Regions from separate parts of the Novacetimonas hansenii genome, predicted to be linked through region 1. Evidence: riboswitches for the same ligand, from Rfam matches in the RefSeq annotation. Region 1 holds a riboswitch; each other region holds the start of a gene.

Region 1 (3,253 bases):
GCGGTATGCGTGTTTTATACCGGCCTCATGCAGCTTTCCATCGCGGCCCTGCCGCTTGGTGGCCTGACGGGGGCCCTGTGCGCGGCTGCCGTGCTGATGGGGGTGGTGGGGCGTGGCGGGACACTGGTGCTTTTACTGGCGGGGGCGGCACTTAGCAGTTTTACCGCCGCGCTGACGGCGCTGGTGCTGAACCTTGTCCCCAGTCCGTATGCATCCTTTGAAATCATGCATTGGCTTATGGGGTCACTGACTGACCGGACCTTTACCCATGTCTGGATCTGCCTGCCCGGTGTGGTGTGTGGCACGCTGTTTATGCTGTCCTGCGCACGTGCGCTCGATGCGCTGGCGCTGGGTACGGATGTGGCGGAAAGCCTTGGGTTCCGGCTTCATGCGCCATGGGGGATACAGACGCGCGTCGTGCTTGGCCCGGCTCTTGCCGTTGGGGCGTGTGTGGCGGTTTCCGGTGCGATTGGCTTTGTGGGGTTGGTGGTGCCGCATCTGTTGCGCCCGTTGACGGGGCACCAGCCTTCACGCCTGCTTGTGCCGTCCTTTCTGGGTGGCGGACTGTTGCTCCTGGTGGCGGATATGGTTGTGCGCCTGGCGGCAAGCGGGCCTGAACTACAGCTTGGCGTATTGACGGCATTGGTTGGTGCGCCGGTTTTTTTCGCCCGTGTCATCATCCTTAAAAGGAGCAGCCCATGAGCTTGCTTCATGCGTGCGGCGTCTCGCTCAGACGGGGGGAACGTGCTGTCGTTTCCGCCGCTGCCCTTACCCTGGAACGGGGGCGGGTTGTGGGCCTGATCGGACCGAACGGGGCGGGGAAAAGCACGTTCATGCGTATGCTTGCGGGGTTACAGGCCCCCGATTGTGGGAAGATCCAGCTTCTTGGGCGTGACATGGGGCAGATCCCCCCCGCAATGAGGGCAAGGCAACTGGCCTTTATCCCGCAAGATGGGGGAATGCCGCCGCCGATGCCCGTCCGTAATCTGGTGGCACTTGGGCGCCTGCCACATGGACAGGCCAACATGCATGCGATAGGGCATCCTGCGGTGCAACGTGCGCTGGAGGCAACAGGCCTGCTGGACCTGTCTGCCCGTCCGGCCAGTCATCTTTCGGGTGGAGAGCGGGCGCGTATGAACCTCGCGCGTGCGCTGGCGACCGATACGCCTGTTGTTGTGGCGGATGAACCGATTGCTGCCCTTGACCCTGCCCATGCCCTGTCCATGATGCAGCTTTTCCGTGAACAGGCCGCACAAGGTAAGGGGATTGTCGTTGTGTTGCATGATCTGGTGCTGGCAACGCGGTTTTGCGATGAACTTGTGCTGATGGATGATGGCTCCATCATTCGACATGGCCCTGCAACACAGGTGCTGGATGATGATATCATGCATGCAGTGTACGGGGTAACGGTCAGGCGGATCGGGGATGCTGTCATTCCGTGGGAACTCTGTCGATAAGGCATCTTGATGTAATCCGGGCTGTTTTTTTACGAATCCGTTATTTCCCCGGATTATTGTTTGCAAAAACCTTTCCGGACATTTGCGGGGCTGGGACTGATCTGCGAATGCATTTCGAAAAAATCTTCAGGATATCTTGCATCTGGCGGAAAAATGCAGGCACTATCAACTTCTATCAAGTCGATGGTCCCGTGCGAGCGGGCTAACAGGGAACGCCGTCATGCTCCGGCCGGGTCATAAGCCCGGGAGCCAAGTCGGAGGCTGCTCCCGCAACTGTAGGCGGTATGTCGCCGGTTCATTTACCCCCATGGGGTAGGTCACTGTTTCCACGATCAAGGGAATGGGAAGGCAGGAACCGGCAGGCCATGATCCGTGAGCCAGGAGACCTGCCATCGTCATTTGCCAAGCCGTCGGACGGGATGTGCCGAAGGCGGGAGAAGCCTATGCCCATCAGGCAGGAAGCCACGTGCCATGGCGATATGGCAGGTAACGCATCCACGCGTTGCAGTTTTATGAAAATCACACGAAAAATAACGTCTTTTCTGACTGCGCCGCCCCAGGTCCCGTGTGGCCGATATTGTGGGAGGCATTGAAGCGAGTATGGCACGGATTATATCGGACATAACCGCGCCGGTGCGGATGCCGCGTCTGCCCCATGATATCCGGCGTGTGCGGAGTAACCCTGATTTCTGGTATCCCGTTGCCTGGTCGCGTGAACTGCGTCGGGGCAGGGCGATCGGGGTACGTTATGCAGGGCAGCCGATTGTCGTGGTCAGGCCAGAGGCCGGTGCGATCTTTGCGCTTGATGATGTCTGTCCCCATCGTCAGGTTCCTCTGAGCAAAGGAGATGTATGTGGGGATTTTGTGCGCTGTGCATATCATGGGCTGAAATATAGCCGACGTGGACAGTGTTTTTCACCGGATATGAAAATCGAAGATGATCTGCCCCGACTGCGCACATGGGCCTGTCAGGAAAAGGACGGGCTGATTTTTGTTTTCATGGGGCCGATGGAAAAGTCCGACAGTGTGCCTCTGCCGGATATTCCACGTGTGCGCGATCCACATTATCGTACGCGTCATTTTGGAAAAATTGTGAAATGCCATTACAGTTTCATGCATGAAAACCTGATGGACATGAACCATCAGGTCCTGCACAGTCGTCTGGTCGGAAGTATGAAACCCCGGTTCCTGGGCATGGAACGTGGTCATGATTTTGTGGAGGCGCGCTATACCTTTGCGCGTATGGCCGGCAAGCAACCCCTGAGTGAAGCCCTGATTTATGGGCAGCGTCGGAAAGAAGGGCGCAATTTCGCCTATCGCGATGTCATGACCATCCGTACACAATATCCATATCAGGCATTGCGGATCGAGACGCAGGGCGTTGAGGAACCGGTCATGGACCTGTGGATTGCGTATGTGCCGCAGGATCGCGAGGAACAAACCAACCGTGTCTTTGGACTATTGTCCATACGCCGGTTGAAGGTTCCGTTCATACTGGATCTGGCATGGCCGTTGCTGGTTGCCTTTACGGAACGTGTCTTTGCTGAGGATCGCGAAATTGTCGAACTTGAACAGCGGGCATGGCAGGAGCAGGGCGGTGATCGGAATCAGGAAGTTTTTCCGGTTATCATGGCCTTGCGCCAACTGCTTGTCCAAAATGGGATAAGTGCGCAAACAGCCTGAAATCAGGAACCAGGGTCTGGTGCAGCTTTTCCCCCAGGACTTCAGGGGGGCTGCCATTTGAAAGGCGCGCGTCCGCCAGACCCTTTGCAGGGTTTTATGAATGGGTTATTTCC
Region 2 (3,253 bases), 1.5 Mb from region 1:
CCCTGTGGACCAGCGTGATGCAGGCCCCGTAAGACCAGACGCACGGATCATGACGGACAGATCATGGTGGGCGGCAGATCCCCTCCCCCACGATGATCGTCCGCAGCCCTCAGGCGGGATGGCCCTGATACCCAGTACACCTGACACCCTATATAGAGGCTGCCTGAAAAGGCAGGCTTGATAACATACTGAAATTATAAAAGTTTTTGGTGAAGCTTTTTCCAAAAAGCTTCAGAAGACGCCGCCTTATTTCGATCAAAAGGCGGCACCCAAAAACTTTTCTTTTTCATCCATGAGTTGTTTTCAAACACTCTCGTAAAAAAGGCGTCGCATTTTCCAAAAATGCGACGCCAGCAACATCCCCGGCAACCTGTCCGGTCGCCTCAGCCGCGCACGACCCCATGGTGGCCGTGCAGTTCGGGCATACGGTCCACCAGCAGGCCGAATACAAGGCCCAGCGCCCCCCACAACACGACCTGCATGCCAAGGGCGGCCTCGCGGAAATGCCACAGCAGGGCGGCGGGGAAATCTGCCGGGACCTCGTTGATCGTGGGCAGCGCCAGTTGCAGCACCGTCACCAGCACGACAAACAGCGCACAGCCACACAGCCATGCGGACCATGCCCCCAGACGCGCCAGCAGCGCCCGTCCTGCCAACACCGACAGGATCATCGCACAGAGCGAGAAGACGACCATTTCAAAATAGGTCGCGGTGCGTTGCCCGATTGTTTCGGGGTTCCCCACGGCGGGCGGGTTGGCGGGATATTTCAGGTCGGGCACCAGCACGACCGCCACGAACCCCGCCGCCGCCAGCAACAGCGCCAGCATCCGTGGCGATACCTGTCCCACACGGCCAAACGCCACCGCAAACGCCAGCGCGAATACCCCCCCATACGCCGCGCCATACATGACGGACGCCGTCAGCAACCCGATGGAGGACTGCACCTTGCGGCTGACCAGTTCTTCTTCTGGCGGTTCACCTTCGGCCGCGTCATGCGCGGCCTCGAACGCGATGGCGCGATCGACCTGGGGTTCGCCGACAATCCGCGCGAAGCCAAAGGCGAGGAACGCCGCGAGAATCCCCGCAAGCATACCGCGCAGCAGGACACGCCCGGCCATCAGGCCCGCACCGGCAAAGGGAAAAGGAAGGGAATATGCATATTCATGACTCCTGCGGGGAAATCGCGTCCCCGATGGATGGAAGAAAGGATATCATGCAAAGTATCTGGCTTGGCAGGGTGCGCGCATCGACATGATGCCATGCATGCCCGCATTACAGTGGCGCGACCGCACCGGATTTTCACCGGCTTCCTTTGCATGAAAGGCCCGTTTTCATCGCAGGGCGCACCGCACAAGTCAATGCGGGGCAAAGCCGCCCCGTCGCGCCCTGCACAGCGCATCCCCAACGGGACATCCCAAAGCCTGCATTCAGGACAGCGCATCTTGGGGCAGCGCATTCGGAACAATGCATCTTGGGCAACGCATTCTGGGCAACGCATCCCGAACAGCCATCCGGGATGACCCGCCGGTCAGATGACAGGCAGGCGCGTGAACAGGCGCACCCTCCGCGCCCGCACATCACGGCATGCCGCGTTTACGGAAAAAGCGCCGCAGGATTCTTAGAAGCTGTTTGAAATGGTCATTCTTGATAACATACTGAAATTATAAAAGTTTTTGGTGAAGCTTTTTCCAAAAAGCTTCAGAAGACACCGCCTTATTTCGATCAAAAGGCGGCACCCAAAAACTTTTCTTTTTCATCAATGCTTTGTTTTCAAACACTCTTCTATTCATGAATCTACTGGAACTGTTTGAAAACATCCCCTTAGATAATGGAAGGGGAAATTCCAGATTTTACTTTAACATTTTGAAAATGCGACGATTTTCAGGACATCCTGGAAAATCTTTACCAAGAACTTTCAGGATCCCAGTGGGATATGGGGACAGTTTTTACAAACAGCCTGCTCGGGAATGATCGAAATGTCCGGGCGCTGCCTGTTTATAAAAAAGCAGCGCCTTTACACGGGGCCGTAAAAAACTTCAAAAAACCATTGCCGTTTCAATCGGTTGCTGGTCCTGACGTTTCAAACGATTTCCTGTATTCAGGGGGCCGGGGCATGTCCCGCGCGCCATGCCCTGATCGCCTCGAGTGTGCGACGGACATGTTCGTCAGGCGAAAGCGCGCTGTAGGTAAAGATGATTTTGCCATCGGGGGCGATGACATAGGACGTGCGGCTGGCGTAATGGACCACCGGCATGCGTGAATCATACAGCCGCGCAATCGACCCCGACGGATCGGACGCGACGGGGAAACGGCCATGGCATTCGCTGACGGAAAAACGGTCCAGTGTCTTGAGATCATCCATCGACACGCCGATCACGCTGGCGCCAAGTGCGTGGTAACTGTCCATCGCATCCGCGAATTCATGTGCCTCTATGGTGCAGCCACGCGTAAAGGCGGCGGGGTAGAAATATACCACCACCGGCCCGTTACGCAGCGCATCGGCCAGATGAAAGCTGAACTCCTTGCCTGCCTGCGCGGCGGGGGCGACGAACATCGGCGCATTGCTGCCCGCGGGCAGGGCGGCGCGCGCGGTGGACCATGCGACAATCCCGGCAAAGGACAAAACCCCCACCAGTGGCACGATAATACCTGTCCACGACCATCGCGGACGCCTGTAGAAATATTTCATTCACTTCATCCCGTCATGTATCGTGCGTCATGCGTCATGCGTCGTGCCCTCATGACCCGGAAATCGGTCCCATGACCTGACAGGCATGACTGCCCAGTTTCTGGCACGCCTGCAACGCGCTGGCATGCGACAGGCCCAGCAGGCGGGCGCGATAGACACGTCCCCGCCCCGCCGTGACCGAATCAACCTGTTCACGCGCGCCATGCAGCGCGGCGTTGGCGCGGGCATGCTGCAATGCCTGCAACGCCTGTCCGCGCGATCCGTAGGCCCCGACCTGCACCGCCCAGTTGGCGGCATCCATGACGATGGTGGGATGCGCGCCCACCGCCGACATCGGCAACTGCCCTGCTCTGGCGCGCGCGCTCCATGCCGCACGGACGGCCGCGCTTTCAGCCGACGGGGCCTCGGCCACCTGCAATGGCTGGTCCGCGCCGATCACCTGCCGCCCGCCACGCCCATGCCGGGTGCTACCCTGCGCGCGGGCCTGCGCGCGGGCCTGTGCCCTGGCCTCGATCATCAGGTCGGCCTGTGAACGGTTGACCGGCGACACACCGGCGATGCGCG
Region 3 (3,253 bases), 1.3 Mb from region 1:
GAACCGGCTGCCCACGCCCTGCACCGCCAGGCGCATCGGTTTGCCGCGTACGGCGGCGAATCCCTTCATGCGCAGGATGTCATATTTTTCCGCCACGTGGGCCAGATGCGTGACAAAGGCGTCCGCGCTGTTCTGTTCGGGAATGGGGGCGACGAAGCTTTCGAAATCGTCATGCTCATGCTCGCCCCCTTCCGCATCATGGTGGGAGGGGCGGGCCGCAAGGTCATCTTCGGCCGCCGCATCCATGCCCAGCAGGACAACGGGGTCCACCTGCCCGTCCACGGTATGGATGACCTTGACCGCGCGGGGGATTTCGGCGCGGATCTCACGCTCCACCATGGTGATCTGATCTGGTGTCATCAGGTCGGTCTTGTTGATGATCACCATGTCCGCCGAAAGGAGCTGGTCTTCGTAAACTTCCGCAAGCGGGTTGTCGTGGTCCAGTGACGGGTCGGCCTGGCGCTGGCGTGCGATTTCATCCGGGTCGTCGGCGAAACGCCCGGCCGCGACGGCGGGGCCATCAACCACGGTGACAACGCCATCGACGGTCATGCGCGTGCGCACCGTGGGCCAGCCGAATGCCTTGAGCAGTGGCTTGGGCAGGGCAAGGCCGGACGTCTCGATCACGATATGCTCCGGCGGATCAGCCCGGTCGAGCAGCGCCTCCATCGTCGGCAGGAAATCATCCGCCACGGTGCAGCACAGGCAGCCATTGGTCAGTTCGACAATATCGTCATCCCGGCATCCTTCCACCCCGCAGGCACGCAGCGTTTCGCCATCAATGCCCAGCGTGCCGAATTCGTTGACGACAATCGCGATGCGCCGTCCGCGCGCCTGTGCCAGCACATGGCGCAGCAGCGTCGTCTTGCCCGCGCCAAGAAAGCCGGTGATGACGGTGACAGGTACCTTCGCACGGGCGGCGCGGGTGGCGGGACGGGAGGAGGGGGATACGGTCATGAAGAGTGCTCCGTCAGGAGGGCGGCGGGAAAACGGCCCAGCACCATGTCCGACAGAGAGGCCGGACGGCGCGAAGGCATGACACTGCCGCTGTGCGAGGCGGCATAGGCGGCAAGGTAGATCATCAGGTCGTCGGCCTTTTCAGGACCAAGATGGCCAAGCAGCCATCCCCATTTCCCCGGCATGGCGACGACGGCGGTGCAGCCACGATCGCACGCGGCAAGGCATTTGACCTCATGCACCACGACATTGGTGTCGTGCGTGCGCGTCAGCATCTGTTCATACAGGGCGCGCCCGGGTGGTGCGGCGCCAACCGGCAGCCCGCGCAGGCACGTAACGCAGACATGGAGATGGATGGCGCGAAGGTCGGGGCGGGTGGTGGTATGGGGGGCGTCGGAAGGGGGGGCACCTGTGGTCATTGCACGTGTCGTCCTGCGCTGTCGCCGCGTCATCCCGATGGGATGGCGGCCATGGCCGGGGTGCATCGACCGTGCGGCATCGGGGCCGATGCATGGCACGGACATCAGGATACCGCCGCATTTCCAGGCACCCCGCCGGACCTGCGACATTCAGTGGTCGTGCCATGTCCCGGAACTGGTGTGGGACATGGCGATGATGGCAGGTCTCCTGACTTGTGGCCGGGGCATGGACAGTGTCCCTGCCGCCGCATCCGGCGCCTTCCCGGCCAGACTGGCCAGTGACGTGCCGCACCCTTTTGTAAAGGGACGGCCTGCTGGATGTTTGAGACCACCTACAGTTGCGGGGGCAGTGACGGCATTGCGGGCGGCAACCTGCCGCGCCACGCACCGTGCTTCCCTGTTTCTTCCCTTACGGGAACCATCATGCGGGCTTTTACACGCGCCCGCGATGTGGTGTCAAAACGTGATGGCCGCCCCTGCCTCACGCACACGCCACCTGTTATGGAATGTCACGAGGGTGCGGGTGCATGGTCCGATATCAAGGGCCGCGAACGCCTCTGCCCCCGTGCTAAGCGTCGCCAGCACAAGGGCGCGTATGACCATGGTGTCCGCGATGACCATCATGTTTGCATGCCCGGTGGGGCAGCGCGACAGCCAGTCCGCCGCGCGCACCAGCACCGCGCGCAGGCTTTCACCGTCTGGCGGTGCGAAATCCGGGTCCGCGATCCAGCGTGCGACGTCGGGCGCCGGCAGGTCATGCAGGGCGCGGCCGTGCCACGCGCCGTGGTCGCGTGCGCGCAGGGCGGCGTGCGCAATGGGCGTGCGCCCCGCCCATTGCGCAACAGGGATGGCGGTATCATCGCCACAGGCAACGGGTGCCGTGGCGCACAGATGCGCCGCCTGTCCGGGGGGCAGGGGGGGCAGGTCATCACGTGTGGGGATGATGGCGCGACGCAGGCAGTCAGGCGCGGGCAGGGACAGGCAGGTCAGGTGCATGGGGGCGGTGTGTCAAAGTTCCGGGGGAAATGGGGGATGTTGGAAATGGCTGGCGCAGTGTCTTTCAGGTCGCTTCATGCGAAAGTCTGTTCGAAACCAACGGATTGATGAAAATATGCGTTGTCGCCTTGGGCGGTGTGACAAGACAGGGCGCATCACCAACTGGAATAATAAATGTTTTTGGCACAATTCCTTTCCAAAAGCCTTGAAGGATGTGGCCCTCATGAAAAAACGCAGTCATCATACCATGTCATTATTTTTTATCGGCGACCTATTTTCTGGGAATCTCATAATTTTTAGAGATTGTTTAAAAACAACGCGTTGATAAAAAACAAGAAAAGTTTTTGGGTGCCGCCTTTTTCCAAAAAGCTTCAGAAGACATCGCATTTTCAAAAAACAGCAACACCAAAAAACTGTTCTTATTTTTATCAATGATTTGTTTTCAAACAGGCTTTCGGCGTCCTCATTGAGATCTTGATGCCAGGATCTCTTGAGGTCGGGGATTTTTGTTGAAGCGTTGTGTTGGGACATCTTGTCGGGGCAGGATCATATAAGGCGACGGGCGCCCCTGTGTCGTGGCCCTGTGTCCCCGGTCGTTCGTAAACGGAGCGTTCATAAAAACGGCGTCACTGTTTTTCATCGTCGGCGTTTTCCCCGCGTGCGCATGCCCGATGCCCACCGGCAAGGGGGCGGAAGCGTTTGCCGAGGGGTCCGAAATCGGTTAGTCGGGGATCACGACTGATCAGGGAGTGCATTTTGCCATGAACCACACATCTTCTGTCCTGCCTGCGGGTGGCCTGTCTTCCGCGCCTGTCGCGATTCCGGTTCGTGACCTGCTGCCGTGGGCGGTCTTCGGCCTCGTGATTGCTTCGCTGCTGCTG

What was found. Region 1 has a riboswitch for cobalamin ahead of IFJ82_RS09965 (aromatic ring-hydroxylating oxygenase subunit alpha). Riboswitches for the same ligand answer to the same signal wherever they lie in the genome.
Region 2: it holds a riboswitch for cobalamin, as region 1 does, so the genes downstream of both, IFJ82_RS03360 (CbtA family protein) here and IFJ82_RS09965 (aromatic ring-hydroxylating oxygenase subunit alpha) in region 1, are expected to answer to the same signal.
Region 3: it holds a riboswitch for cobalamin, as region 1 does, so the genes downstream of both, IFJ82_RS00070 (DUF1636 domain-containing protein) here and IFJ82_RS09965 (aromatic ring-hydroxylating oxygenase subunit alpha) in region 1, are expected to answer to the same signal.

What each region holds. Positions count from the first base shown of each region.
Region 1 is NZ_CP062147.1:2,258,345-2,261,597, reverse strand. Features, by position in the region: gene IFJ82_RS09975 (FecCD family ABC transporter permease) at 1-702, shown strand, start outside; gene IFJ82_RS09970 (ABC transporter ATP-binding protein) at 699-1,457, shown strand; cobalamin riboswitch at 1,625-1,865, shown strand; gene IFJ82_RS09965 (aromatic ring-hydroxylating oxygenase subunit alpha) at 2,058-3,140, shown strand.
Region 2 is NZ_CP062147.1:785,197-788,449, reverse strand. Features, by position in the region: gene IFJ82_RS03365 (ABC transporter substrate-binding protein) at 1-32, shown strand, start outside; gene IFJ82_RS03360 (CbtA family protein) at 384-1,118, opposite strand; adenosylcobalamin (AdoCbl) riboswitch at 1,164-1,340, opposite strand; gene IFJ82_RS03355 (peroxiredoxin) at 2,099-2,689, opposite strand; gene IFJ82_RS03350 (lytic transglycosylase domain-containing protein) at 2,739-3,253, opposite strand, start outside.
Region 3 is NZ_CP062147.1:14,011-17,263, reverse strand. Features, by position in the region: gene cobW (cobalamin biosynthesis protein CobW) at 1-957, opposite strand, end outside; gene IFJ82_RS00070 (DUF1636 domain-containing protein) at 954-1,481, opposite strand; cobalamin riboswitch at 1,558-1,814, opposite strand; gene IFJ82_RS00065 (histidine phosphatase family protein) at 1,833-2,372, opposite strand; gene IFJ82_RS00060 (CbtB domain-containing protein) at 3,134-3,253, shown strand, end outside.